Regions from separate parts of the Corallincola holothuriorum genome, predicted to be linked through region 1. Evidence: predicted binding sites of a transcription regulator. Region 1 holds the regulator's gene; each other region holds the start of a gene.
The links. The regulator MetJ, encoded in region 1, represses methionine synthesis genes. The targets are predictions, from matches to a motif close to TAGACGTCTAGACGTCTA.

Region 1 (7,462 bases):
CGCTGGCTGCGGCGTTTACCACCTCTCTGGATCCTGCCACGTTGCCGTGGGGCTATTATGCTGTAGCGATGGTGGTGGGAGCAGTTGGCTTGGTGATGGTGAAGCGTCATCAACACCTTGTTGCTCATGACCCGGAACAGCTTGAGGAAAATTTGGGTCAACTGAATGATGCCCTTGGTCGCATTGTGATGGAGGCAGAACAGCTGGTGGATAGGCGCCACGAGTTGCCGGTGCATGAATACCGTTTTGAGATTGACCGCCTGTTTCGTGCCGATCTGAATCAGTTTGCCGAGGCCAGGTACAGTATTCGCCATAGCTGCGGTGTGCAGGTGTTTGCGGATGTGATGTCGCCATTTGCCGCGGGGGAGCGTTATATCAATCGTATCTGGTCGGCGTCGGCAGATGGTTATCTGGAAGAGGCGAATACCTATCTGGTAAGAGCGCTTGAACAGTTTCGAGAAGCGCGGGCAAAATTAACCGCCGCATTGGCGACGGTGGCCGTAAAAACTTCTTATTAAACATATTGTTGCTCCAAAAATAAAAAGGGCCGCTAACGAATAGCGGCCCTTTTTATTGTCTGGTTGTAACGCGTTTAGGCTGACTTAATATGCTGGCATAGCTTAAACAGATCTGACTGTACCGAGCCTGCCGTGAGTTCGGGGCCAACTGCCGGGCCACGGATCACCAACGGCTGCTCTTTAAACCATTCACTGTGGATAGCATAGATATTTTCCCCTGCATGGCAGTTGGCCATGGGGTCACTTGGATCGAGAAATTCCAAACCAACGTGAGCCTGACCGCCACGCTCTAGACGGGCGATATAGCGCAATACGCGGCCACTGGCTTCGGCGCGACCATATGCGGAAGCAATTTGACGATCAAATACCTCGGCATTGGCGAAGAACTCTTCGATTGAGCCCTCCAGAGCCTCTTCATCGACCAGAGAAACCACCTCGATGTCATCCATTTCAAACTCTTCCATACCCAGCTGACGAGCGAGGATCAGCAACTTACAGCAAACATCTTCGCCAGTGAGATCTTCCCGTGGATCTGGCTCGGTGAGCCCCTGATCCATGGCCTCACGGATCAAAGAAGAGAATGGCTGTTTGCCATCATATTGCTGTAGTAGCCAAGACATGGTGCCTGACCATACGCCACTGATGCTGACCACTTCGTCGCCGGAGTGTTGCAGGTCGCCCGTGACATAGTGCACCGGCAGTCCCGCACCCACGGTGGCATTGTTGAGCCAAACCACAGCTTTCTCTTTGCGTTGCTGGGTAATTTCACGGTACAGCGATAATGGTGCCGACGCCGGATATTTATTGGCGCTGATCAGATGGATGCCATGTTCCATCAGCGCAGGGTATTGATACGCCAGATCTCGACTATCGGTCGCGTCGATCACAACCAGTTCGTCATAGGGATGACCTGCGAGCAGTTCGAGTAACTGTTCGAAGCCCATATCTTCTTTGTGCTGCTGAAAACGCGCCTGCCAATCATCTACCTCGATACCGGTGAAGTCGATAATCGCGCCGTCTTGGTTGTACAGTGCACAGAGTTGTACTTCAAGGCGGTGATAGTTGGACAAATAATGCTGCTGTTCTTGATACAGGCGTAACCAACCAGAGCCGATATTGCCGGTACCAAACAATGCCACGCCCAGTTTCTTATCGGGACTGGAGATACCGTGATGCATATGCGAGAGCAGGGTATCTAGGTCGGTTTCCCGCAGCACTGCCACTAAACTGAGGCCATGTTCACCGGGTTGAATAAACTCAACTGGCGCATCTTGCAGATGGCGATAGAAGCAGTGGTAGTGGCGGGCATTCTCGGTGACACCATCGCCAACCATGGCTGCTAAGGCGTAGTTGTCATTCAGTGTTAGGTTGCAGAACGCGCCCTGCAGCTGAAAGTCTTTCAGTCGGGCAAACGCAGTTTCCGCGACTTCTGCGGTAAAACAGAGCCGGATCAAGCGCTGATCGGGTTGATATTGTTTTGCCAGTGGCACTAACTGATAACGGTCGAGATAAGCGCGAATGGTGGCCGTGGCTTCCTCAAATGCCTGTCGGGATGAGGTGTTCATACTGATCAGGCAGACTTTATCTAATGAGGTGACAATCTTGGCACCCTTTTCACCCACCTGAGTGGGGGCTATTTGGGTATGACTACCGGTGGCGGCAAAGGTTGAACGGATCGATAAGCGCGTCTTGCGGCCGACCATCGGCTGTAGCGTGCGAGTATGCAGTACCGGTGAGCCTAAACGTGCCAGCTCAGCGGCTTCCGCCAGCGATAGAATTGGTTGCGTACGCGCCCCTTTGACCTTATTGGGATCGGCACTAAAGATACCGGCAACATCAGTCCAAATAGTAGCGGCTTGCGCATCGGCTAAGGTGGCCAGCATAGTCGCGCTGTAGTCACTGCCGTTACGGCCAAGGGTCACGGTTTCACCGTCGGGGCCACGGCTGATAAAGCCAGTGACAATGGTGAGCTCCTCTTGGCGCTGTAACAGTTGTTCGGCCAGTTTTGGCTGCGACAGTGCAACATCGATCTCTGGTTGCGGCCCCGGCTGTGCCGAGAAAATCTCGCGTGCATCCAACCAGCCTGCGGGCACTGTCGACTGATTGAGCAATGCCGCCAGTAGCCGAGCTGACCATAGCTCGCCAAATCCGACAGTTTCGTTATAGCGCGCCGACTCATCGCCAGCTTGCAGCAGAGTCTGGATCTGGTTGAGATCATCGCTTAACGATTGCAGGGCTTGTTTTGCCGCGGCACCGTCTAACAGCTGGGTGATCAGACTGCCTTGAAAGCGCTCCAGATCAGTTAAGGTTTGTTTTACCAGCTCGTCATTGCTGCCCGCACTTTTGCTGCACAACACCAGCGCGTTGGTGGTTTTACCCGCCGCTGAGACCACCACAAGATCCCCTGCAGAGGTGTGCTCTTTTAGCAGTTCTACGACCCGCAGATAGCAATCTGCATCGGCCAAACTACTGCCACCAAACTTATGAACTCTGCTCCGTGATGACACGGATTCACTGCGCTGTGCGTGCTGCCACATATCGGCTGATTACCTTAGGTTATGCCAGTCGGCCAATTATAACTTAAACCGCATCAAAGCCCGCTTGCAGATCTGCAATTAGATCTGCCACATCTTCGATGCCGACAGATAAACGAAGCAGGTTGTTGCCAATGCCCGCTTCAATGCGCGCTGCTTCATCCATGGCTGCATGGGTCATGGTTGCCGGGTGGGCAACTAAGCTTTCTACACCGCCAAGAGATTCTGCCAATGAGAACAAACTCAGACCACTGAGAAATGCTTTTACCTCATCGACGCCGCCTTTCAGCTCAAAGCTCAACATGGCACCAAAACCATGCTGCTGACGCTTGGCGATCTCGTGGCCTGGATGATCCGGCAGGCTCGGGTGATAAATCGCCGCAACTTTGGTTTGTTGCTGTAAGAATTTGATGATCTCCGCGGCATTATCCTGGTGTTGTTTCACTCGTGGCTTGAGCGTGCGCAAACCCCGCATGGTCAGGAAGCTGTCAAATGGAGAACCTGTGATCCCGATACAGTTTGCCCACCAAGCTAAATCATCACCCATTGCCTGCTCTTTGGCGACAACGGCACCGCCAACAACGTCGGAATGGCCGTTAATGTATTTGGTTGTAGAGTGGACGACGATATCTGCACCCAGAGTTAACGGCTGTTGCAATACCGGTGACAGGAAAGTGTTATCAACCGTGACTAAAGCACCTTGAGCGTGGGCTTGCTCGCAGATAGCAGCCACGTCAACCACACGTAGCAGTGGGTTACTTGGTGTTTCTACCCAAACCATTTTTGGCTTCTGTGCCAACGCCGCAGCGAACGCGGTGGGATCATTCTGATCAACCACCAACAATTTGAAATGGCCTTTCTTTTCTAAATTGGTGAACAGGCGATAGCTACCGCCATAACAGTCGTGAGGAACAACCAGCAGATCATCGGCTTCTAATAACATGGTAGCCAAATGCACAGCCGCCATACCCGTGCTGGTGATTACGCCTTTCGCGCCTTGCTCGAGTTCAGCTAACGCTTCGGCTAGTGCATCGCGGGTAGGGTTGCCTGAACGTGTGTAATCATATTGTCGCGGCTGATCGAAGTCCGCAAACGTATAGTTGCTGGACAGATAGATTGGCGGCACCACAGCACCGTGCTGATGGTCAGTATCGATACCGGCACGCACCGATACGGTGGCAATGTTACGTTTGCTCATCTGGTTGCTCTCACTTTGGCTAAGGGGCCATCTGCTGGACATCGAAATATGCAGGCAGAGGCGGGCATGAGGCAACGATAAGGGATGAACTTTCAGACGTCAAGATATCTGGACGTCTAAACATCCCGCCATTTGGATTGCTATATTTGACTGACTCGTCTGACTCGGTACAATCAGCAGGGTTATTTGCAGCAAACGAAGGTAGGCAGCGCTGACATGGCAGAGTGGAACGGCGAATATATCAGCCCTTATGCAGAGCATGGTAAGAAGAATGAGCAGGTTAAAAAAATCACTGTTTCTATTCCGCTTAAGGTGCTTAAGATCCTGACCGACGAACGTACGCGTCGTCAGGTTAATAATTTACGCCATGCCACTAATAGTGAGCTGCTTTGTGAAGCGTTTCTGCATGCCTACACAGGGCAACCGCTGCCCGCTGATGACGACCTACGAAAAGACAGTCCAGATGACTTGCCTGAAGAGGTACGCAAGCAGATGGAAGAGTTAGGCTTACCGATCCCGGATCTGCACACCGAAGATTAGTCGCTCACCGTCATTTGGATTGCGTAATAAGGAGGCTGTTGCCTCCTTTTTTATCGCCTTTTGGTTACCTAACGGGCAAGGCACGGGCAAGCTGAGTGCTGTTGCGCTCGGTGTTTTGGCACAAAAATGACTTGACATTAAATGCCGATCACCTCAAATTTAGGCCGTATAGACGTCTAAACATCTAAATGTGACCCTGTGAGTCACATTGCATTCAGCACTGGCAAGGCCAGGGAGTTAAGTGAAATGGCATTAAGTCACGCACAGCAGATAGGTCTGTTGAACCAAAGCTTGTCGGAGCTTGGCAAGATCAATGTTTCTTTTGAGTTCTTCCCGCCAAGCAATGAAAAGATGGAGCAGACGCTGTGGAACTCGATTGAGCGTTTAGCCCCTCTAAAGCCTAAATTTGTCTCAGTGACTTATGGTGCCTGTAGCGGTGAACGGGATCGTACCCACGACATCGTTAAGCGGATTAAGAAAGATACCGGCTTGACCGCTGCCCCTCACTTAACTTGTATTGATGCCAGCCGAGATGAGTTACGCCAGATCGCCCGTGATTACTGGCAAAATGGTATTCGGGAGATTGTCGCACTACGTGGTGATTTGCCGGAAGGCAGCAATGAGCGCCCAGATATGTATGCGGCAGATCTGGTGGCTTTGCTGAAATCGGAAGCTGACTTTGATATTTCGGTAGCGGCGTACCCAGAAGTGCACCCAGAAGCGAAAAGTGCGCAAGCGGATCTGATTAACCTAAAACGCAAAGTGGATGCTGGTGCCAATCGTGCCATCACGCAGTTTTTCTTTGATGTGGAAAGCTATCTGCGTTTTCGTGACCGGTGTGTCACCGCGGGTATCGATGTTGAGATCGTGCCAGGTATTTTGCCGGTATCAAACTTTAACCAACTAAAACGCTTCGCAGGCATGACCAGCGTTCATCTACCGCAGTGGCTGCATAAAATGTATGACGGCCTTGATGATGACGCCATGACGCGTAACCTGCTCGGCGCATCGATCGCTATGGATATGGTCAAGGTGCTGGCGAAAGAGGGCGTGAAAGACTTTCACTTCTATACCCTGAATCGGGCTGATCTGAGTTACGCCATCTGCCATTCATTGGGCGTACGTCCGAGTAACTAATCCAACAGATTATTTAAGAAGAAAAAGAGCTGGCCATATGCCGGCTCTTTTTTATCTCACGTTAGGCTTGTTCCAACTATCTAGAGTCAGTTATGAGCCTGTTGCCGAACTAACATGGCTGGACGTTTCCACTGCGTCATTTCTGGTAGGGTCAGATAAGCGCCAACAAAAAAGCAGGCTGCGCCGACTAAGGTCCAAAGGTTGATTTGATACAAGTCGAGAACCTCCTGGCTACTGGGTAAGACCAGCGTGAATACGCCTGCGACCATAAAGGCGATAGATCCGAGCATGTTAACCATGACGACCCACCATGAAATAGATCGTGGCTTCCATGCCCAAAAGCTGTGGCACTCTTCAATTACCGCAAGACCGCTGGCCACCAGGAAACAGACGCAACCGATGATGTCGGGAGTCCAGATCAGTAAATCTTGTTGCAACCAGTTCAGGTCACTTAACATCACATCAAAGGTATTTAGATTGAAGAACAAGGTGCCGACAAGCTGGATAAATGCACTTAACCAGCCAATCTGATTAGGTTGCCAGCTAAACCACGTGAAGGGGTTAGTGGGCGTAACACCCGCTTCTAATTCTGCCCGTCGATCAGCATTGACCACCTCGAGAAGCTGTAGGTAAGCGGCACTGGTGAAGAAGATAGAGCCAACAAAAAACACTATATTGATGGTGTCGACATCTTCTAACCAGTGACTGATTAGCCCAGGCCAGACCTCGTTGATACAGGGGGCGGCAAAACAAGCGGCACCGATCATGAATAGCATCGCCATACACCAGCTTAAAAATGTCGGCCGAAAAACCAATAGCCGCTGACTAAGAGTGGGACTTGTTTGGTTGATTGCACCATGGCCACTACCTTTACGGTGAGCCCTAGATGTCCAGTGGTAAACCGAGCCGTCGCTGAAGTGATGGGAAATCTTTAATACAAATGGGCCGAGTTTGGTTGATTTTATTCGATCAATAACTGGTTGAGGCTGTTGCTTATTGGACCCTGATGTTAACGCCATTCGCTGTCCTGTTGTCTTAAATCGCGTATTCCCCCGCGTTATTTAATGATAGGTGATCAACTAATGCTTCGTTAGTTAAAATCACCGTTTTAGATCTCAATAGGCTGTTTTAATTAATTTATTTTTTCTAGGTGGCGGCATTGGTGAGTGGGTTTGGTTCCGCGTAGTACCGCTGAATCGTTGTTAGTTGTTTAGATCATCACAAAGCAGCTCTCTTGCTTTTATTTTGGTTCGTCGGCAATGAGAGTATTAGGAATAGTGGTGACTTTCGTTGCTGTTCGATACTCCTTGATAGTGATCAGTAACCGTGACTCGAACAAGCAGTCCGGTTGCGTTGGCTACTCATGAACAGCTGACAAGCTGTGCCGGTTGAAGTTTGATAACAGTTTGCACTAACACACACTTGTTAAAAAAATGTGAACTGTGCATAATTGGCACGAATAGTGACTGTTTTTTCAGCAGAAATTCCACGTTTGCAGCCCAAGGATGTCGCAAATGAGTGAGTCGTCAATTTTA
Region 2 (7,462 bases), on a different contig from region 1:
ATAGCCACCCAGCTCAAACAATCTTTCTTTTGCATCTGCCGTCGTCAGGCGTTCATCCTGCATCTCAAACGGTGTGCCAAAGCGGCCATGTAATCGTCCGGCGAATTTTTTGGCTCTGGCGGTTATCCACTGCTCTGTGCCATCCATGTTGAGTGGTAGGCCAATCACTAATAGATCGGGTTGCCACTCCTCGATTAGACGTTTGAGCTGATCCCAGTCTGGTATACCATCTTTGGCTTTCAGCGCGGGCAGCGGTGATGCGGTACCTGTCAGCTCTTGGCCGATGGCCACACCGATGCTACCCGTGCCAAAATCGAAGCCCAGCAGGGTTCTTTGTGCCGCTTGTGAACCCATTAAGCATGACCTATTTCTGGGCTGATATTCCAGATGTCGACACCCAACCGTTTGGCTGCGGCTTCCCATAATTGATCCGCTGGGGTACTAAAAATCAGTTCATCATCGGCGGGGATCGTGAGCCAACTGTTGCGAACCAACTCTTCTTCGAGCTGCCCTTCAGACCAGCCAGAGTAGCCAAGAGTGATGATATATTGCTCCGGTGCTTTGTCTGTGCCCAGGGCGGTTAAAATATCTTTCGAGGTGGTCACCATTATTTGGTCACTGACCTTCAGACTACTGGTCCAGCCGTGCTGGGCGGAGTGCAGGACGAAACCACGCTCAGGGCTGACTGGTCCACCGGAAAAGACTTTGCGTTGGCGGGTGGTTTCAGGCAGGTCATCCAAGTCAAGGTGTTCAACCTGCTTGAGTAGCTCGCTAACGGTGATGGGCGCGGGTTGGTTAATGATGAGACCCATCGCCCCTTTGTCATCATGCTCACAGATATAGGTGACGCTGCGTGAAAAAAACGGATCTTTCAGCGACGGCATGGCAATAAGCAGGTGATCGCGCAGACTTTCCATACATTTCACTCGGTTACTACAGACACTATTATTATGGCAGTTGCTGGCGTAAAACTCAGCTAAGGCGGCCATAATTCCTTAGCCGCCATACTGAAAAAGGATTAGTTGGCTAATCGTTGCGCAATAGCGTCCATTAACTGACCAGCAATATCGATATCGAATGCCGCTTCTATTTCACGAATACAGGTTGGGCTGGTGACGTTGATCTCAGTCAGCCCTTCACCAATGATATCCAGGCCAACAAAGATCAGCCCTTTGGCTTTTAACGTCGGCCCAACGGCGCGGGCAATACGCAAATCACTTTCACTCAGAGGCCGTGCTTCACCTCTGCCGCCAGCGGCGAGGTTGCCACGGGTTTCTCCTTTGGCGGGGATACGCGCCAAGCAGTAGGGGACCGGTTCACCATCGATCATCAGGATCCGTTTGTCGCCATCTTTAATGTCTGGAATAAACGCTTGCGCCATACAGTAGCGTTGACCATGTTCCGTCAGGGTTTCGATGATCACCCCTAGATTTGGATCATTGGGTTTGATCCGGAAAATCGAAGCGCCGCCCATGCCGTCCAGCGGCTTTAGAATAATGTCGTCATGTTTGGCATAGAAACGACGAATATTATCAGCTCGACGGGTGACTAGCGTAGGGGGTGTTAACTCGGGAAACCAAGCTGTAAACAGCTTTTCGTTGGCATCGCGCAGGCTTTGGGGCTTATTGACGATCAGCACGCCTTCATCTTCGGCCCGCTCTAGCATGTAGGTGGCGTAGATATACTCGGTATCAAAGGGGGGGTCTTTGCGCATCAATACCACATCAAGTTCCGTCAACGGTAACTCTTCGGCCGCGCCTAAAGCGAACCAGTTTTCTGCGTCTTGTTGCACTTGCAGTGGTGCCATACGGCCATAGGCTTTGCCTTGGTCGAGATAGAGATCCGCCATCTCCATATAGCGCAATTGCCAGCCACGGGCCTGTGCCGCCATTAGCATGGCAAAGCTGCTGTCTTTCTTGATATTTATCTCTGTGATGGGGTCCATCACGATACCGACGGTAATAGTCATTCTGTTATCCCAAGTCACCAAATCTGAGTTGCAAAGCGCTGATTGCAACCAACGCCGCGGTTTCTGTTCGTAATATGCGAGGACCGAGTTTGACGGTAAAAAATTGCGCTTGCTCAGCGACGGTAATCTCCTGCTCGGAGAGTCCGCCCTCGGGGCCGATAAGTATCTCTACCTGATCCCCAGGCGCCGCCATGTTGCTAAAGCTGGTATCGGTATGAGGATGCAAAGTGAGACGAGTGGCGTCAGTTGTTCTGGCCAACCATTCCGATAGCGGCTGGGGCGAATTGATACGCGGCACTCTGTTGCGGCCACACTGTTCGCAGGCACTGATAGCTACTTTCTGCCAATGTGCGACTTTTTTCTCCCAGCGTTCATTGTTGAGCTTGACGCCGCATCGTTCAGTAATCAGTGGTGTGATCTCTCGTACGCCTAACTCGACTGACTTCTGAATTGTGATATCCATCTTTTCACCACGGCTTATTCCTTGGCCTAAATGGATCGCAAGTGGGCTTTCCCGATCTGCGGGTTGGGCTTGCTGTATCTGCACAGACACATTGCGTTTGCCGACGTCGGAAAGCGTTCCTTGGTATTCATGACCGTCGCCATTAAATAGCGTCACCGGATCGCCGAGGCGCATTCGGAGTACGCGCGCCACGTGACCCGCGGCATCACTACTTAGCTCGACCGTTGACGGAGATGTCAGCGGTTCTGGGTGAAATAGTCGAATGTTGCGCATGATGTAACTCTTATCCTGACCAAACGATATTGAAAAGCAGTGCGAAGAAAGCGAAGCCTGTTTTCGTGATCAATCAACGCAGTATAAACAAAAAAGGCAAGCTTTCGCTTACCTTTATGTTCAGGATGAACGGTACACCCAAAACACTACGCGGGGTGAGCCTTGCCGCAAGTGCATGGCACCCACAGCACTTTGTGGGGTGTGCTAATGCACGGGGAGCGGCAAATTTAGTCAGTCAACTATAAGCCTGCAGAGGCGCGCAGAGCGTCAATTTTATCAACCTGCTCCCAAGGGAACTGCTCACGGCCAAAGTGACCATAAGCGGCGGTTTCTTTATAGATAGGCTGCACTAAATCCAGCATTTCAGTGAGACCATATGGACGCAGGTCAAAGTGCTCTCTAACTAGTTTAACTAACAGCTCGTCAGCCACTTTACCTGTACCAAAGGTTTCGACGCTGATAGAGGTCGGTTCGGCTACGCCAATGGCATAACTTACCTGGATCTCACAGCGTTCAGCCAACCCAGCAGCAACAATGTTTTTTGCCACGTAACGGCCAGCGTAAGCGGCGCTACGGTCAACTTTTGATGGATCTTTACCGGAGAACGCCCCACCACCGTGGCGAGCCATACCACCGTAGGTATCAACGATGATCTTCCGGCCAGTTAAGCCGCAGTCACCCATCGGGCCACCGATAACAAAGCGGCCGGTGGGGTTGATGAAGTACTTGGTCTTGTCGTTTAGCCATTCGCGGGGTAATACCGGATCGATAATGACTTCGCGAACCGCTTCTACCAGGTCACTTTGGCTGACGCTGTCACAGTGCTGTGTCGATAACACCACAGCATCAATGCCAACAGGCTTGCCGTTTTCATAAACAAAACTTACCTGGCTTTTAGCGTCTGGGCGTAACCAAGGAAGTGTGCCGTTCTTACGTACTTCAGCCTGACGCTTCACGAGGCGGTGGGCATAAGTAATTGGCGCAGGCATCAAGACATCAGTCTCGTTGCTGGCGTAACCGAACATCAAGCCCTGGTCACCAGCCCCCTGCTCGCGAGGATCACCGCGGTCAACACCTTGAGCGATATCAGGCGATTGTTTACCGATAGCGTTAACGACAGCACAGGAGTCAGCGTCAAAGCCCATATCCGAGTGCACATAGCCAATATCTCGAACGGTATCACGTACCAGTTGTTCGATATCTACCCATGCTTCAGTAGTGACTTCGCCTGCCACTAGCACCATGCCGGTTTTAACCAGGGTCTCACAGGCTACGCGTGCCATAGAGTCCTGTTCGAGAATTGCATCGAGAACAGCATCAGAGATCTGATCTGCGATTTTGTCGGGGTGCCCCTCAGAAACGGATTCGGAGGTAAATAAATGTTGTGCCATGGGTGTCATCCAGATAGATAGACTTATATATGTATGAACGTCTAGACGTCTATTCTAACCAAGAGAGCTGCAAATGTGCTAGCCCCGATCGTAAAAAAAGCGCATAACCGCTTTGTTGTACGTGTAAACGTAAATAATAGATTACATATATAGAGGCGTAGAATTTCGTTGCTAATGTACACAGAAACATTGACAATATGCGTCCATTTTTTCAGACACTTCAAATTATAGAGCTGGGAGTATTCGATGCCTTCTCGTCGTGATCTTGCCAACGCAATCCGTGCACTGAGCATGGATGGTGTACAAAAAGCTAAGTCGGGTCACCCCGGCGCACCTATGGGTATGGCTGATATCGCGGAGGTTCTCTGGCGCGATTATATGAAGCACAACCCAACTAATCCTGAATGGGTTGACCGCGATCGTTTCGTATTATCCAACGGCCACGGTTCTATGTTGTTGTATTCCCTGTTGCATCTTACAGGCTACGATCTCTCCATTGATGACTTGAAAAATTTCCGCCAGCTGCATTCTAAAACCCCGGGTCACCCTGAATATGGTTATGCGCCGGGTGTAGAAACTACCACCGGTCCACTGGGTCAGGGCATTACCAATGCGGTTGGTTTTGCGATCGCAGAAAAATCATTGGCCGCGCAGTTTAACCGTGGTGTTCATAATGTGGTTGACCATTACACCTATTGTTTCCTCGGTGACGGTTGCTTGATGGAAGGTATCTCCCATGAAGCCTGTTCATTGGCTGGCACCTTGGGTCTAGGTAAGTTGATTGCATTTTGGGATGACAACGGCATCTCAATTGACGGTGAAGTTGAAGGCTGGTTTACCGATGACACGGCCAAGCGTTTCGAATCATACGGCTGGCACGTTATTCCAGCGGTTGATGGCCATGATGCAGCAGCGATTGCAGCAGCAGTCGATGCGGCGCGTGCAGAAACTGGCAAGCCAACCCTTATCTGTTGTAAGACCGTGATTGGTTACGGCTCGCCGAATAAAGCTGGTAGCCACGACTGTCACGGTGCGCCATTAGGCGATGAAGAGATCGCTGCATCACGTGAATTCCTTGGTTGGAAGCATGGTGCATTTGAGATCCCTGCTGATCACTACGAGCAGTGGAGTGCGAAAGATGCGGGTCAGGCCGAAGAAGCCGCTTGGCATGACAAATTTGCTGCTTATCGTGGCGAACACCCTGAGTTAGCTGCTGAGTATGAGCGCCGCATGAAGGGTGACCTGCCTGCTGAGTTCTCAGCGCAAGCAGATCAGTACATTGCTGACCTGCAAGCCAAAGGCGAAGTCATTGCGACCCGTAAAGCAAGTCAGAACTGCCTGAATGCTTATGGCCCATTGTTACCTGAATTCATGGGCGGCTCAGCCGATCTCGCGGGTTCTAACCTGACATTGTGGAGTGGGGCGAAAGGCCTCACTGCTGATGATGCTGACGGCAACTATATCTTTTACGGTGTGCGTGAATTTGGCATGTCAGCCATCATGAATGGTCTTGCTCTGCACAAAGGTTTCGTACCTTACGGTGCCACTTTCTTAATGTTCGTTGAATACGCTCGTAATGCGGTACGTATGGCCGCGTTGATGAAGCAGCGTAGCATCTTTGTTTATACCCACGATTCTATCGGTTTGGGTGAAGATGGTCCGACGCACCAGCCAGTAGAGCAGATCTCCAGCTTGCGTATGACACCTAATCTGGAAAACTGGCGTCCATGTGACACGGTTGAATCAGCTGTGTCTTGGAAAGCGGCGATTGAACGTAAAGAGGGGCCTACTAGCCTTATCTTTACTCGCCAGAACTTGGCTCATCAGGACCGTACCCCACAGCAGGTTGCTGATATCGCCCGCGGTGGTTATGTGTTGAAGGATTGTGAAGGTCAGCCTGAGCTTATCCTGATTGCTACCGGATCTGAGGTTCAACTCGCAGTTGAAGCCTATGCCACGTTGACTGCGGAAGGCCGCAAGGTGCGTGTCGTTTCAATGCCATCAACGGACGTGTTTGACGCCCAGGACGCAGCGTATAAAGAAGCTGTATTGCCTGCTGCGGTAAGTAACCGCGTCGCCGTTGAAGCCGGAATAGTCGACTACTGGTACAAGTATGTTGGCCTGAATGGTCGGGTGATTGGTATGACAACGTTCGGTGAGTCCGCTCCTGCGGATCAGTTGTTCGAGATGTTTGGTATCACCACCAAAAATGTTTTGGAAAATTGCCGCGAGTTATTGGGCTAATTCCACTCGATATTAAAGGCGGGCCTTAGGCTCGTCTTTTTATATCTCTTCTTAAATTGCACCTATCAGACTGTGGTATGACGATAAGAGTTGCGATAAATGGCTATGGCCGTATTGGGCGCAGTGTACTGCGTGCACTTTATGAGCGTGGCGAACAAGATATTAAGGTGGTAGCGATTAATGAGTTGGCTGATGTTGACGCCATTGCTCACTTAACTCGCTATGACACTACCCATGGTCGTTTTAACTGTTCAGTAGAATTGGAACAGACGACTTTGCGGGTGGGTGATGATGATATTCAACTCTTACAGCAGGCCGATATCTCTCAGCTACCTTGGGATGAGTTGGCTATTGATGTGGTGTTTGAATGTACCGGTAGTTTTAATCGCCGTGAACACGCAGAGCAACATCTTGCTGCTGGCGCGAAAAAGGTCTTGTTTTCGCAACCTGCCCGTACCGAAGCAGACGTTGATGCCACCGTTATTTGGGGCGTTAATGAAGCTGTATTGAAGGCCGAAGATCGGATCGTATCTAACGGTTCTTGTACCACCAACTGCATCGTGCCTGTGATCAAGCTATTGGATGATGAGTTTGGCATCGAATCTGGCGCGATCACGACCATCCATTCGGCGATGAATGATCAACCCGTCATTGATGCCTATCATCCGGATTTACGTCGAACTCGCGCCGCTGGCCACTCCATTATTCCTGTTGATACCAAGTTGTCTGTGGGAGTGGAGCGGATCTTGCCGAAGTTCGCGGGTCGATTTGAGGCAATTGCCGTGCGAGTGCCGACGATTAACGTGACTGCGATGGACTTGTCGGTTACAGTTCACAAGAAAGTATCGATCCGTGATGTAAATCAATTACTACAAAGCGCAGCTAAGGGAGAATTCTCCCAAATCCTGTCTTATACTGACGAACCTTTGGTTTCTGCTGACTTTAATCATGATCCACACTCATCGATTGTGGATGGAACGCAAACACGAGTCAGCCACCATCATTTGATCAAATTACTAGTTTGGTGTGACAACGAATGGGGATTCGCAAACCGGATGATTGATACATGTCGGTCTATAATGAATGCGGTCTCCCAAACTCAACCCAATTCGCTTAACTTCA
Region 3 (7,462 bases), on a different contig from region 1:
AATGAGATCGGCTTAGCGTGGCGCAGAGAATGATAAAAGGCTTCAGTGGTTTGGCCTGACAAAGTACGGCCAGAGGCATCGGTGATGGTGCCGGAGATCATGATCGGCAATTCGTAACCGATCTGCTCAAACACCGTTTGTACGGCAAAAATCGCGGCTTTGGCGTTTAATGTATCGAACACCGTTTCGATTAAGATCAGGTCCGAACCACCATCAATCAAAGCGTTTGTCGCTTCAATATAAGCCTCAACGAGCTCATCAAAGCTGGTATTGCGGAAACCGGGGTCATTCACATCCGGTGAGATAGACGCGGTACGGTTAGTTGGGCCTAAAACACCAGCAACATAGCGAGGAATACCTGTTTCCGCGGCGACATCGTCTGCCGCTTGGCGTGCCAAGCGGGCGCTCTCGCGATTGATCTCCACCACCAGAGATTCCATGTCGTAGTCGGCCATGGCGATACTGGTAGCATTAAAACTGTTGGTTTCGAGGATATCGGCACCGGCCTCTAGGTATTGCCGATGGATGTTGTAGATGAGTTCGGGCTGGGTCAGTACCAGCAGATCGTTATTGCCTTTGACATCCGATGGCCAGTCAGCGAAACGTGTACCACGATAGTCAGCTTCTTCCAGCTTTTGATTCTGGATCATGGTGCCCATACCGCCGTCAATAACGGCAATACGTTGCTTGAGTGTGGTTTCCAGTGCCTGAATACGTTCTATTCTGTTCAAACTTCTGCTTCCTATAACGATTCGGCGTGGGCTTGGCTTAATGCAACCAAAGACGCTTCGTTTAGATTAAACGGGGTGAGCTGATAAACATGGTAGTTGAGCCAGTTGGTAAATAGCAGATTACCATGGCTGCGCCAGCGCACCTTGTATGGCTGGTTTGGATCGTTATCAGCGTAATAATTTTCCGGGACCTGCGGGTCTATCCCGGCATCAAGATCGCGGCGGTATTCATCATCAATGGTATTGGCATCATATTCTGGATGGCCAGTAACAAAAAACTGTCGGCCATCTTTCGAACCTAGCAGGTATAAACCGGCTTTTTCGGAGTCAACCAACACCTCCAGCTCAGGATGCTCATCAATCGCTTTTACTCTGACTTCGGCGTAGCGGCTGTGGGGCGCATAGAAAAATTCATCAAAGCCACGTAACAACGGGTGGTCTTTAGCCGCTTCACGCACCTGATGTTCATAAACACCAGATAATTTCTCCTCGCGCAGATGGCGTTGTAAACCATAGAAGTGGCTTAGTGCTGCGTGGGCTGCCCAGCAGAGGAAAATGGTGCTGACAACATGGCTTTTTGACCAATCCATGATGGTTTGCATCCGCTCCCAATAATGCACCTCTTCAAACGCTATCTGACCTAACGGTGCGCCAGTAATAATAAAGCCGTCGTAGCAGTTATCTTTAATCTCTTCAAAGCTGCGGTAGAAGGCATCCAAGTGCTCTTTTGGCGTGTTCTTCGACGGGCGATCATCGATGCGCAATAGTTCGACATCTATCTGCAGCGCGCTGTTTGAAAGTAAACGTAGCAGCTGAGTTTCGGTTTCGATCTTCTTCGGCATGAGATTAAGGATCAACACACGCAGTGGACGAATGTCCTGATGCTCCGCACGAGAGGCGGGCATGATGAAAATATTCTCCTGTTTGAGAATATTGGCTGCGGGGAGCTCGTCTGGAATTCGGATCGGCATGAGCTTTAACCTGTACGTCTAGCAACTGTTCAGTGACTAAAAAGGGCGTAAACCGCCCTAAATTAGAACGAGTCTAACTGAATCGGTTTTAGACGTCTAGAAGTCTTACCATCCATGCTGCTACAAATTGTTGAAATATTATCTTGGGTTTGCCTGTCTATCCTTAGTAGATAGCAAATTCAAATAGTTGAGGAAACCGAGCCATGGGCGTCAAGCAGCTTTATACACCAGTAGATAATGTCTGGAAGGGGATTTCACAAATTGATGGCCTTGCGCCCCTGTTACTCCGTCTCTATCTCGCGCCCGTGATGATCCAAGCAGGGTGGAATAAAATACAGGGCTTTGACGGCGTTGTTGAGTGGTTTGGGAACAGCGAATGGGGCTTGGGTTTGCCGTTTCCTTTATTGCTGGCCAGTCTGGCTATAGCTGCAGAGTTTATAGGTGGCATTTTGTTGATCCCCGGCATTTTGGTGCGCTGGGTGTCTATCCCTCTGATGGTGACCATGCTAGTGGCGGCGTTTAGCGTACATTGGCCTAATGGTTGGCTGGCGATCGCTGATCCCAACAGTTGGTTGGCAAGTGAACAGGTGGCGGAATCCGCGCAGAAATTGGCCATCGCGAAAGAGATTCTGCAGGAACATGGCAATTACGAGTGGTTAAGTTCGAGTGGCAGCTTTGTTGTGCTTAACAACGGTATCGAGTTTGCCATTACCTATTTTGTGATGTTGCTGTCTTTGTTCTTTACCGGCGGCGGTCGCTATACCAGTGTCGATTATTGGGTACATCGTTCGGTGATGAAATCGCAGAACTAATGGTTCGTATAGACAGGGGACAGCGGGTTACCGTCGGGTTGCTCGCTGTTTGAATAGAGGTCTCCATTGTTAGTGATAGCTAATGTTCACCTGCTGTTTGTCATGGAAAATGCACAGATTTGTTAACATTATGTAAGTATTTGCAGCGAAGTGTGGGGTATCTCGTATTAATCAGCTCAACACATTGAAAACCCTATTGCTCTCTCTAGTCTCGTTGAAAGCGATCTGGTACCTTGACCCCCTAGTTTAATGATTGGTGAATTGCCATGGATGTAATTAATCTTCTTCTTAACCGCTGTTCTCATCCGAAACTTAAAGCACCTGCACCCACAGGGCAGACTTTAGAGAACATTTTTCAGGCGGCATTGCGCGTTCCTGATCATGGTCGCTTAAAGCCGTGGCGCTTCGTTATCGTAGAGGGTGATGGTTTAGCGCGCTTAGGCCAGTTATTTGCTGATATTGCTACTGCAGCCGGCGCGCCCGAAGACAAAATCGCACGCGCGAAACAGATGCCTCTGCGTGCGCCGATGATTATTGTCGGTATTGCGTCACCAACACCCCATGCCAATGTGCCCCGTTCAGAGCAAGTCTTGTCTGCCGGTTGTGCAATGATGGCGATGCAACAAGCGGCGTTTGCGCAAGACTTTGGCGCCATGTGGCGCTCCGGTGAACTCTCTCATCACCCTGATGTGGCAAAGGCATTTTCTTTGGGCACCGATGAAGAGATTGTTGGTTTCCTTTACTTAGGCACGGTAGCGCAAGAGGCTCCGGCTGCGCCTTTATTGCATAGCGACGATTTCTTCACCTATTACTGATAGTGTTCGCTGCTTAGCTTCTTTCGTAGCAAAGCGTGACATAAAAAAGGCAGCCATTGGGCTGCCTTTTTTATTTTGCTTTATCTGCTGAACAGCGGGTTATTGCTCCGCTTTTGCCTGCCAAGCTTGCGCTTGCTGATCATCCCTTGGGAAGTCAAATTCGCTAATGGCCTGTGGCGGAATAGGTAGCAAGTCACCGCGGTAAACCATAGCGATAATCGCAGCTAACTCTGGTTTTAGCGTGGTCGCTACATCGGCACTTTCATAATCTGTGCTGGCCACTTTAATCAGTTGCTGTTCGGTGTGCGCTAACTGTTGCATGATAATACTGCATCCTGCTGTATCCATAATGCACAACATGGTTTGCTCGTTCAGACTGGCCAAATAGGACAGGCAAGCTGGCAGGTAATTATCAATGTCGCAGCCATTTTGAAAATCTTGCAGCGCTCTTTGCTCTTCAGGGGAGTTTAACGCCGCTTTATAGGTGCTCATTAACTGTTCGCGGATCGCTGGATCCTGACTATCACCCACTTGCTCCATCATTGTTTGGAATTTGGCAAAGGCGCGCCAATGGGCCATGGTTGCCAAAAGCTGTTCCGCCTGAGGATCGGTTTGTGCGTAGGGACGCAGTGTCGCAGTGATCAAGTTAATCCGTTGCTCGTTGTGCCCCCGATCTACCAGTTCAGCGTAAGCCGCGCCATGGTCTAGATAACCGGTAAGCAGCAGCAACTCATCATCGTACTCTTTCAGATGTTGATATTTAATCTCGCCTGCAGCAGGTGAGGCGATCAGTTGCCAATTGGGCATGGGGAGTTCGACTGCATTTTCAGCCATCAAGGGTAAGGCCGTGATGAAGCCGAGTGATGCAACGACGATACGAAACTGGGTAATAAAAGACATTGAGACTCTCATCGGGAAAATCAGGTTCGCTCAGTGTACCATCGACTATCAATTGGTATAACTGTCTGATTAGTCACATGGCGGAACATTTTTTTTCCATGTTGGCTTGCTACTATTTTGCTCGAGAGCCGTTTAACGAGTGGCGTCTTGGCCAATCAGCTTTTATCTTGCAGTAATGCGCGACTAAGCGCGGAACAGTTGCTGTTAATCACTGACAGGGGAAGATAATGATTAAAATAATTGGGTTACTTCTGGTGTTTTGTTGGACTTCGCTGGCCCAGGCCGCGCCATTAACATTGGAAGACCTAAGCAAAGTTCAACGGGTGGTTGAACAGGCGGCATCACCGGCGGGGAAAGAGATCGCTTATGTGCTGCAGGTACCGCGAACCGTCTATAAAGATGATGATGGCAAACCCTATTACCACCTTTATATGACCGATGAAGCGGGCGTAAAGCGTCCCTTTATTACCGGCAAAGTGGTGGTCAAACGGCTGAAATGGTCAGCGGATGGTAAAACCCTCTATTTTCTGGCCAAACGCGGCGAGCAAAAATTTGTTTCCCTCTGGTCTATCCCTGTCGACGGTGGCGAGGCCCAGCCGCTGTATGAGCACAGCCGCAATATCAGTGAGTATGATATTTCACCTGACGGGCAGACGATCCTGTTTGTCGGGCGAGAGAAGAAACCGGGCAGTGATAAAAAGCTGAAAACCAAAGGCTTTAAGGCGCAGGTCTATGAGGAAGAACGCGAATTAGCGCGCTTGTGGAAGCTGGACCTGAACCAGGAAAAGCTCGAAGCGAGCATGATTGAGCGTCAGGACAATGTGCTGTTTGCCAAGTTCAGCCCTGATGGTAGCCGTTGGTTACTCAAAGTGTCACCCAATTCATCGATCGACGATATCTACATGAAGAGCACCCTTAAGATCACTGATGATCAGGGCAAGCTGTTAGCGGCTATTGTGCACGAAGGCAAAATGGGTACGGCTGAGTGGTCTCCATCTGGCGAGCACCTGTTGTTTATTGGCTCTGAAAGCATTCATGATCCCGCCGATGGTCGTTTGTATCTCGCTGATGTGAAAGGCGGCAAGCCAGTAGAGTTGTTGCCTGACTATATGGGGCATGTCAAAGCAATTGGCTGGCTCACCGATAAGCAGGCGCTCTATGTTGGTCATGAAGGGGTGGAATCGACTCTGGGCATGGTCAATATCGATAGCCAACGTCAAAGTACGCTTATTCCTACTGGGAAAGCGATATTCCACCGTTTTTCTGTCAATGGTGATGGCCAGATCGCGCTGATTGGTGACACACCGGTTCATCCCAATGAGCTTTACCTGAAAGCCGATGTCGCTTCTGATGTGGCACGATTGACCCAGAGCAATCCGTGGCTGGAAGAGGCGGAACTGGCCGAGCAAAAAGCCTTTACCTATAACGCTCGTGATGGTTTGCCATTGGGCGGTGTGCTGGTGTTGCCGCTGAACTATCAGGAAGGTGAACGCTACCCATTGATCATGTTTGTTCACGGCGGCCCTGAAGCACATATCTCTAATGGCTGGGTGAACCGATATTCGAATCCTGCACAGGTCGCCGCAGCCAAAGGGTATGTCAGTTTCTTCCCTAACTATCGTGGCAGCACGGGCAAAGGGGTGAAATTCTCCATGCTTGGGCAGAACGATTACGCCGGTAAAGAGTTTGATGATCTGGTTGATGCCAAGAAAGCGTTGGTTGCAGCAGGCTTAGTCGACAACGATAAAGCGGGCATTACCGGTGGCAGTTATGGCGGCTATGCCTCGGCATGGGGTGCTACGGCACAATCTGAACATTTTGCTGCCAGCGTGATGTTTGTTGGTGTGTCGGATCTGATCTCCAAGTTTGGTACCACAGATATTCCAAACGAGATGTATCTGGTACATGCCCGCAGCTGGCCGTGGGAACATTGGCAAGACATGCTGGAGCGTAGCCCGGTATATCACGCGCAAAAACACCGTACACCGCTACTTATCATGCATGGTAAAGACGACCCTCGTGTCCATCCATCGCAGTCATTAGAGCTGTATCGGTATTTGAAAACCCTCAATAAAGCGCCTGTGCGGCTTGTCTGGTATCCGGGCGAAGGCCACGGCAATCGTAAAGCGGCTGCACAGTATGATTACAGCCTGCGCTTAATGCGTTGGATGGATTTCTATCTGCAAGGCGAGGGCGACGGTAAAGCGATCCCACCTCATGAGCTGCCCCATGCTGAAAGCCTAGATCAGGAGAATAGTAAGTGAGCCTAATGGCTAGCTTAAAGGCCGCCGCGAGCCTTGTGCTCGCGGCGATGCTGACCGGTTGCTGTTTAATCTCTGCATTTCCCGGTGGAGCAGGCGCCTGTGCGCGTGATGATTGGCAAGATCTCGTGGAAGATGGTCATTATGAGGAGGCGTTTTCCCAGCTTGATAGAGGCGCTATCGTGCATACCAACCTCTATAGCAACATGTTGGCCTACGACATTTTGAACGTGGTGGTGCATCGCGATGCGGTGAAACAGGATGAGCTGTTGTGCTCTCCCGTGCTAGCTAAGTATCCCAATTCGTTTTCCTGGACGATGCAGAGCTGTAAGTTACTACAAAGCTATCTGGCTAACGGCACGTTGGATCAGGAAATATTGCCAGTGTTAGAGCGCAGTTTTTCCAGAGACGATCAGTACGATTGGTGGTTGCCCGTATTAAAAAGCTTAGGTTGATGCCACTGGCATTGCTGTAAAAAAGGACAGATAAGATGCAGATCTGGGTGGACGCCGATGCGTGTCCCAAAGTGATTAAAGAGATCCTTTATCGTGCGGCAGAGCGGGTAGAGCTGCCGCTGATATTGGTGAGTAATCAATACCTGCCAACGCCGCCGTCGCGTTTTATTCGCTCAGTGCAGGTAGAAAGTGGTTTTGATGTGGCAGACAACTACATTGTTGCGCAGCTGGATGAAGGGGACTTGGTGATCACCGCAGACATCCCGCTAGCGGCCGAAGTGATTGAAGCCAAGGCTCATGCCATTAATCCCCGCGGCGAGCGCTACACCGTCAACAATATTCGTCAACGTCTGAATATGCGTGATTTCATGGATCAGATCCGCAGCAGTGGCGTACACACGGGTGGGCCACCGCCGATGAACCAGGCGGATCGACAACAGTTTGCTAACGCCTTAGACAGCCTACTGCGCCAGATCATGCCAAAGCAATAGTGCGAGTCAGTGCACCTACAAAATCG

Region 2: the regulator MetJ is predicted to act here: its motif matches at 4,131-4,148, upstream of metK (methionine adenosyltransferase).
Region 3: the regulator MetJ is predicted to act here: its motif matches at 1,792-1,809, upstream of metA (homoserine O-acetyltransferase MetA).

Annotation. Positions count from the first base shown of each region.
Region 1 is NZ_QPID01000012.1:46,869-54,330, reverse strand. It holds gene DU002_RS16895 (hypothetical protein) at 1-518, shown strand, start outside; gene metL (bifunctional aspartate kinase/homoserine dehydrogenase II) at 593-3,055, opposite strand; gene metB (cystathionine gamma-synthase) at 3,099-4,250, opposite strand; gene metJ (met regulon transcriptional regulator MetJ) at 4,467-4,790, shown strand; gene metF (methylenetetrahydrofolate reductase) at 5,037-5,927, shown strand; gene DU002_RS16870 (hypothetical protein) at 6,014-6,709, opposite strand; gene DU002_RS16865 (PilZ domain-containing protein) at 7,442-7,462, shown strand, end outside.
Region 2 is NZ_QPID01000009.1:54,004-61,465, forward strand. It holds gene ruvX (Holliday junction resolvase RuvX) at 1-354, opposite strand, end outside; gene DU002_RS14425 (YqgE/AlgH family protein) at 354-917, opposite strand; gene gshB (glutathione synthase) at 1,019-1,969, opposite strand; gene rsmE (16S rRNA (uracil(1498)-N(3))-methyltransferase) at 1,974-2,705, opposite strand; gene metK (methionine adenosyltransferase) at 2,945-4,096, opposite strand; gene tkt (transketolase) at 4,343-6,340, shown strand; gene epd (erythrose-4-phosphate dehydrogenase) at 6,418-7,462, shown strand, end outside.
Region 3 is NZ_QPID01000004.1:169,560-177,021, forward strand. It holds gene metH (methionine synthase) at 1-731, opposite strand, end outside; gene metA (homoserine O-acetyltransferase MetA) at 743-1,702, opposite strand; gene DU002_RS08360 (HvfX family Cu-binding RiPP maturation protein) at 1,906-2,514, shown strand; gene DU002_RS08365 (NAD(P)H nitroreductase) at 2,781-3,329, shown strand; gene DU002_RS08370 (hypothetical protein) at 3,429-4,229, opposite strand; gene DU002_RS08375 (S9 family peptidase) at 4,457-6,493, shown strand; gene DU002_RS08380 (hypothetical protein) at 6,499-6,945, shown strand; gene DU002_RS08385 (YaiI/YqxD family protein) at 6,981-7,436, shown strand.